2 regions of the Glutamicibacter sp. PAEs-4 genome follow, and region 2 is predicted to be linked to the other one. Evidence: predicted binding sites of a transcription regulator. Region 2 holds the regulator's gene; the other holds the start of a gene.
The links. The regulator HrcA, encoded in region 2, represses chaperone genes, less so after heat shock. The targets are predictions, from matches to a motif close to TTNGCACTCGNNNNNNNCGAGTGCNAA.
Positions count from the first base shown of each region.

Region 1 (3,409 bases), 1.2 Mb from region 2:
TCAAATCGGCAATCATGGCCCGCGAGCGGCTGTGGGGAGTGCTCTCCCCCGGTGCCGTGTCGAAGGTCAGCGACCTGGTCATGCTCACCGCAACGCATGCGCCCGCAGAAACCGATCGCCTGGGACATATCCTCTGCGATGCCGACCTGGAGGTCCTGGCCCGTCCCGCCGCGGCCTACCAGCGCTATGCCGAGGCGGTCTACAAGGAGTACGAGCATCTTCCGCGCCATGTGCTTGCCGCCGGGCGCAGCAAGATCCTGGCCAGCTTGCTGGAGAAGGAACGGATCTACGGCACCCCCGCCGGATACCAGCGCTGGGATCGCAGCGCCCGGCATAATCTGCAGACCGAACTGGAACTGCTGCGCGGCTGGCTTTAGCCCGGTGCCCGTTGCACGCACAACGGCCGATGGCCCGGATCCCTTCTTGGAAGGATCCGGGCCATCGGCGCGTTGACTGCGTGCTTAGTGCATGCGGGAAGCTTAGAAGCCGCCCATTCCGCCCATGCCGCCCATGTCATCGCCACCGGCTGGAGCAGCGCCAGCAGGAGCTGGCTTATCTGCGACAACAGCTTCGGTGGTCAGGAACAGGCCAGCGATCGATGCGGCGTTCTGCAGTGCCGAACGGGTCACCTTCACTGGGTCGTTGACGCCTGCCTCGAGCAGGTTCACGTACTCGCCAGTTGCGGCGTTCAGGCCGTGGCCCGCAGCCAAGCCCTTGACCTTGTCAGCGACAACGCCTGGCTCCAGGCCGGCGTTCAATGCGATCTGCTTCAACGGGGCTTCGATGCCAACGCGAACGATATTCGCACCGGTTGCCTCGTCGCCTTCCAGGGCCAGCTTCTCGAAAGCAGCGGCGCCAGCCTGGATCAGAGCCACGCCGCCACCGGCGACGATGCCTTCTTCAACAGCAGCCTTGGCGTTGCGCACGGCATCTTCGATGCGGTGCTTGCGCTCCTTGAGCTCCACCTCGGTAGCAGCGCCGGCCTTCAGCACAGCGACACCGCCGGAGAGCTTTGCGTGGCGCTCCTGCAGCTTCTCGCGGTCGTAGTCCGAGTCGGTGTTCTTGATCTCGGCTGCGATCTGCGCCTTGCGGCCCTCGATGGCGTCGGCTTCGCCGCCGCCTTCAACGATGGTGGTCTCGTCCTTGGTGATGACGACCTTGCGAGCGGTACCCAAGACCTCCAGGCCGACGTTGTCCAGCGACAGGCCGATTTCCTCGGAAACAACCTGGCCGCCGGTGAGGATGGCGATGTCGGTCAGCATGGCCTTGCGGCGGTCGCCGAAGCCCGGAGCCTTGACGGCAACGGACTTGAACAGGCCACGGATCTTGTTCAGGATCAGGGTGGCCAGGGCTTCGCCCTCGACGTCTTCGGCGATGATCAGCAGCGACTTGTTCGACTGCATGACCTTCTCCAGCAAGGTCACCATGTCCTTGACCGAGGAGATCTTCGAGTTCACGATGAGGATGTATGGGTCCTCGAGAACGGTTTCCTGGCGCTCTGCGTCGGTGACGAAGTAAGCGGAGATGTAGCCCTTGTCGAAGCGCATGCCCTCTGCCAGCTCCAGCTCCAGGCCGAAGGTGTTGGACTCTTCAACGGTGATGACGCCCTGCTCGCCAACCTTGTCCAGAGCCTCGGCGATCAGGCCGCCGATCTCGGTGTCGCCTGCGGAGATCGAAGCGGTAGCAGCGATCTGCTCCTTGGACTCGATCTTCTTCGCAGCGGCGAACAGTTCAGCGGTGACGGCTTCTACAGCCTTGTCGATGCCGCGGCGCAGCGCGATCGGGTCGGCACCTGCGGCAACGTTGCGCAGGCCTTCCTTGACCAGTGCCTGTGCGAGCACGGTTGCAGTGGTGGTACCGTCGCCAGCGACGTCGTCAGTCTTCTTGGCAACTTCCTTGACCAGCTCTGCGCCGATCTTCTCGTAAGGCTCTTCGAGGTCGATTTCCTTAGCGATGGACACGCCGTCGTTGGTGATAGTAGGAGCGCCCCACTTCTTCTCCAGAACAACGTTGCGGCCGCGTGGGCCCAGGGTGACCTTCACGGCGTCAGCAAGGGTGTTCAGGCCGCGCTCTAGTCCGCGGCGTGCTTCCTCGTCAAATGCAATCATCTTAGCCATTGTGGCGTACGGTCCTTTCGGGACGATTTTGCGAAAATGCAACCGACAGACAGCGCCCGCGACGGACGAGTGGACCGGTGCGGCATCGGGCCAGCAACCGTTTCAGCTCTCGCTATCTGAGGTATTTTCCACGCTCCACGCGCCGCATCCGCCATCCAGCGCTTTGGACGTCCTGGTGAACGCAAAAGCCGACCGGCGTTAGCAGTCGCAACGCATGAGTGCTAATACAAATATTGGCACTCTCGCATGGCGAGTGCAAGCCGATCGGCTCTGAGCGTATGGAATTATGAACGAATTATTCGTTGAGCCCCAGGGTGTCGTCTGATCCCAAAACGACGGTGACCCGGTTCGGAATGTTGCTGGTCTGCAGGACTTCGTCGATATTCAGGACTTCTGCGGCTTTTTCAGCGGTGGTCCGGTAAGCCTCGGACATGTAGTAGACCGCGGACACTTCGGCCGGCTTGGTCCAGTTGTCGGCGACGACGCTGGTGAACCCGGCTTCGGTCATGGCTTCCTCGCCCGCGTTGGCCAGGCCGGCGACGCTGGCCGCGTTGTAGACGCCAATCAGCTGGCCATAGAGGACGTCCTCGTCATCGATGGTGCTTGATGGCGATTCGGATTCGCTCGGTGCTGCTTCCTCGGAGGACTCGGCCGTCTTTTCCTGGGATTGCGAGGTTTCGCTTTCAGCCGAAGTCGCAAGGGTCTCCTTGAGCTGCGGACCGAAGATGAAGGACAAGGCACCGATCACCAGCACGAGCACTGCGGTCAGCACTACCCAGCGCAATTTCCCACCGGTTGACTTTGACGCGGCGGACTGCGCCCATCCGTGGGCGTGGTGCGAACCCACACGGGTGCTGAATTCCGGAACGCGATCAAATTCGTCACGCGGGTAGTTGGTCATTCTCGTCCTTGCTCGAGGTCTGATTGGTCACGGCAGGCAGGGTTATCGTCCCGTGCCGACCTTACCGCCCACGCGACGTTTTGTAGAACGTGCTCTGCGCAGGCGCTTGACCAACATCGGGTCGTAGGCCAGTGCCGCGTCGGTTTCAATCAGCTGGTTCAGCAGCTGGTAGTAATTCGTCGGCGACATCGAAAACTGCTTGGTAATGGCTTGTTCCTTGGCCCCGGCATACTTCCACCACAACTTTTCCAGGTTGAGGATCTGTTGCGAACGCTCGTCCAATTCCGAATCCGGGTTCATCACGAAATCCGCCAGCAATCCATTCTCAGCCATACGTTCTCACCTCGGTTCTTGGATCGGTTTTCTCGGGTTTCGGCTATGCATGCAATCC
Region 1 is NZ_CP195017.1:581,492-584,900, reverse strand. Features, by position in the region: gene ACR9WD_RS02800 (DUF4031 domain-containing protein) at 1-377, shown strand, start outside; gene groL (chaperonin GroEL) at 480-2,117, opposite strand; gene ACR9WD_RS02790 (LytR C-terminal domain-containing protein) at 2,413-3,018, opposite strand; gene ACR9WD_RS02785 (DUF3263 domain-containing protein) at 3,061-3,351, opposite strand.
Region 1: groL (chaperonin GroEL) is a predicted target of HrcA. The motif match lies at 2,316-2,342, and genes of this name have one in related genera.

Region 2 (3,409 bases):
CACTCCGGTTTTCCAGTCGACCCCCTTGGGGATGACCGGCCACGCCTTGATGCCCAGGGTCGCAGGCTTTATCGCCTGCCACACGTCAACGTAGGGGTGGCCGAGGATCAGCACGTTATCGGCGGCACCGGGAACCTGCATCGCCTCGGCGACAATACGCGATTCCTTGCTGCCAGCGACGAGGTGGTCGACCAGGATTCCCAGACGACGCTGCGGCGACGGGGCGAAGTCGCGGATGGCTCCGGCCAGATCGTCAACGCCATGCAGCGGTTCGACGACAATGCCTTCGACACGCAAGTCGTGTCCCCAGACTTTTTCAACCAGCTCGGCATCGTGCTTGCCTTCAACCCAGATGCGGCTGGCCCTGGCCTCCCGGGCCTTCAGCCCCGCTACGGCACGCGAACCCGAAGCGGAAACCAGGTTCTTCGGCGGCGCGGCCTTGGCGACGGGCTCGACAATTTCCACCGGTTCGCCTTCGAGGAGGAACCCGAAGCCCGCTTGGAAGGAACGGCTCTTGCCGTGGCGGTCTTCGAGCATGATCACGCGCATGCCGCCGGACTTTTCGGTACGGATGACTTCTCCCACCCAACCTGAGGTGGCATCTTCCAGGATCATGCCACGTTCCACGGGGACCTGGCGGAGTTTTCGAGGTGCCGGTGCACTGAGATCTCGTGGTCCCCAGGAGTAATTAGCCACGTACTGCCTTTCGCTGTGATCGAATACGCTCGAAATCCAATGCTAGCAACAGCTGAACGTATTAGACTTGGCACTTGACAGGTTAGAGTGCCAAGGCTGGGCACAGGGAATCCAAGGAGGTGCTGTCATGTCGGAGCCACGACGCTTGGACGTTCTGCGTGCCATCGTGGAGGACTACGTCCAATCCCGTGAGCCGGTGGGTTCCAAAGCGCTCCTCGACCGCCACAACCTCGGCGTCAGCGCCGCGACGATCCGCAATGACATGGCTTTGCTGGAAGAGGAGGGGCTGATTGCCGCTCCGCATACTTCCTCCGGACGCATCCCCACCGAAAAGGGCTACCGCCGCTTCGTGGACGAGATCGGCGAACTGAAGCCGCTGTCGCGGGCCGAACGCGACGCCATCAACAAGATCCTGGATAACTCCACGGACCTCGACGAGATGCTCAAGAGCACCGTGCGCCTGCTGTCACGATTGACCAACCAGGTGGCGATGATCCAGGTGCCGCACTATGACACCGCGTCATTGAAGAACCTCGAACTGGTGGGCTTGGGCCCAACCCAGGTGCTGATGGTGATGATCGCCTCCAACGGCACGGTGGACCAGCGGATGATGCCGGTCAAGCGTTCCTACAGCGATGACGAGCTGGGCGAGCTGAAGTCGTGGCTGCTGAATAATTTCGGGGGAGTGCAGCTGGCGGAGCTGGCCGGCCGGCTCGGCCGCATGGAGCTCAGCCCGGCACAGCAGGCCGACCCGTTGGTGGAGCATGTGATCGGCGCGCTGGAAGAAATGGCCCAAGCAGCCAATGCCCAGCGCATCATCATGGCCGGCACCGCCAACCTCGCCCGCGTGGAGGGGGACTTCCCGCTGAGCATCACCCCGGTGCTCGAGGCGCTCGAAGAGCAGGTGGTGCTGCTCAAGCTCTTCTCCGAGCTGGAAGCCGATTCTCGCGGGGTGGCCGTGGCGATCGGCACCGAGCACCACTATGGCCAGCTCTCGGATGCAGCAGTGGTCGCGACGACCTATGGCGCCGATGTGCGCAACAAGCTCGGGGTCCTGGGCCCCACCCGGATGAACTATCCGACCTCCATGGCCTCGGTTCGTGCGGTGGCACGGTACCTGTCGAAGATTTTGGCTAGCTAGCCTCGCTGGGCGCCAGCCCGGCACGAATGAAGTTTAAGAGTCTTAGGAAAGGACACGGCGAATAACGTGAGCTCGCATTACGAGACCCTGGGTGTAGCCAAGGACGCGACCCCGCAGGAAATCAAGAGTGCCTACCGGAAGCTGGCACGTAAGCTGCACCCGGATGTGAACCCGAGCGATGAAGCTGCAGAGCAGTTCAAGCTGGTCACCCGAGCCTATGAAGTACTTTCCGACCAGACCAAGCGCGCCAACTACGACGCCACCGGCGATGAGAACGGCAACGGCCACCCGGGCTTCGGTGGCGGCGGCCAGGGCTTTGGCGGCTTCGGCGACATCTTCGAGCAGTTCTTCGGCGGCGGCCAGGCCCAGGGCCCGGCATCGCGCACCCAGCCGGGCCGCGACGCGCTGATCACCATCACCATCGACCTGGAGGACGCGGTCAAGGGCACCGTGTACCCGCTGGAGATGGAAACCGCCGTCACCTGCAAGACCTGCAACGGCTCGTGCACCCGCGAGGGCACCAGCCCGGTCACCTGCGACATCTGCCATGGCGCAGGCCAGGTGCAGCGTCCGGTGCGTTCCTTCCTGGGCCAGATGATGACCGTGGAAACCTGCGCCGCCTGCCGCGGTTTCGGCACCACCATCCCGGACCCCTGCCTGGAGTGCAACGGCGAAGGCCGCGTGCGCGAGCATGTCTCCAAGTCGCTGAACGTTCCTGCAGGTGTCGATTCCGGCACTCGCATCCAGCTGCGCGGCCAGGGCGAGGCCGGCCCGGGCGGCGGCCCGAACGGCAACCTGTTCGTCGAGGTCGACGTGCGCCGCCACAAGGTGTTCGAACGCTCCGGCACCGACCTGCACGCCAAGATGAGCCTGCCGATGACCGCCGCGGCCCTGGGCTGCGAGCTGAAGCTGGAAACCTTCGACGGCGAGCAGGCCATCAATGTCGAGCCGGGCGCCCAGGATGGCGACACCGTGACCCTGCCGGGCCTCGGCGTGCCGCGCCTGCGCGGAGGCAAGCGCGGGGACATCATCGTGCACCTGCAGGTGGAGACCCCGACAAAGCTGGACTCTGCGCAGCGCGAGCTGCTCGAGCAGCTGGCCAAGCTGCGTGGCGAGGAAATGACGGCCGGCCGTGTCGAGCATTCCGGCGGCATGTTCTCCCGCCTGCGCGACAAGCTGAACCAGCGCTAGGCCATGAGCAACCACAGCTTCGTCATCGACGCCCAGCAGGGCCAGGATGCCTCTGTCGGCGATGTTCTCGAACTCGACGGCCCTGAGGCGCACCACGCGGTCACCGTCAAGCGGGCCGCCGCCGGCGAGCACCTGGACCTGCTCGATGGCAAGGGGCTGCGCCTGACCGTGGAGGTCGTCGCCACCGCCAAGGATCTGCTGCGCGTCAAGGTCCTGCGGCGCACCGAGGAAGCCGTCAGCGATCACCCGGTCACCCTGGTCCAGGCCCTGTCCAAGGGTGACCGCGACCTGCAGGCCGTTGAGGCCGCCGTCGAGCTTGGCGCCCTGGCTGTGCGCCCCTGGCAGGCCGACCGGTCGATCGTGCGCTGGAACGCGGCGAAG
Region 2 is NZ_CP195017.1:1,790,268-1,793,676, reverse strand. Features, by position in the region: gene ACR9WD_RS08465 (DUF3097 domain-containing protein) at 1-696, opposite strand, end outside; gene hrcA (heat-inducible transcriptional repressor HrcA) at 824-1,837, shown strand; gene dnaJ (molecular chaperone DnaJ) at 1,904-3,028, shown strand; gene ACR9WD_RS08450 (16S rRNA (uracil(1498)-N(3))-methyltransferase) at 3,032-3,409, shown strand, end outside.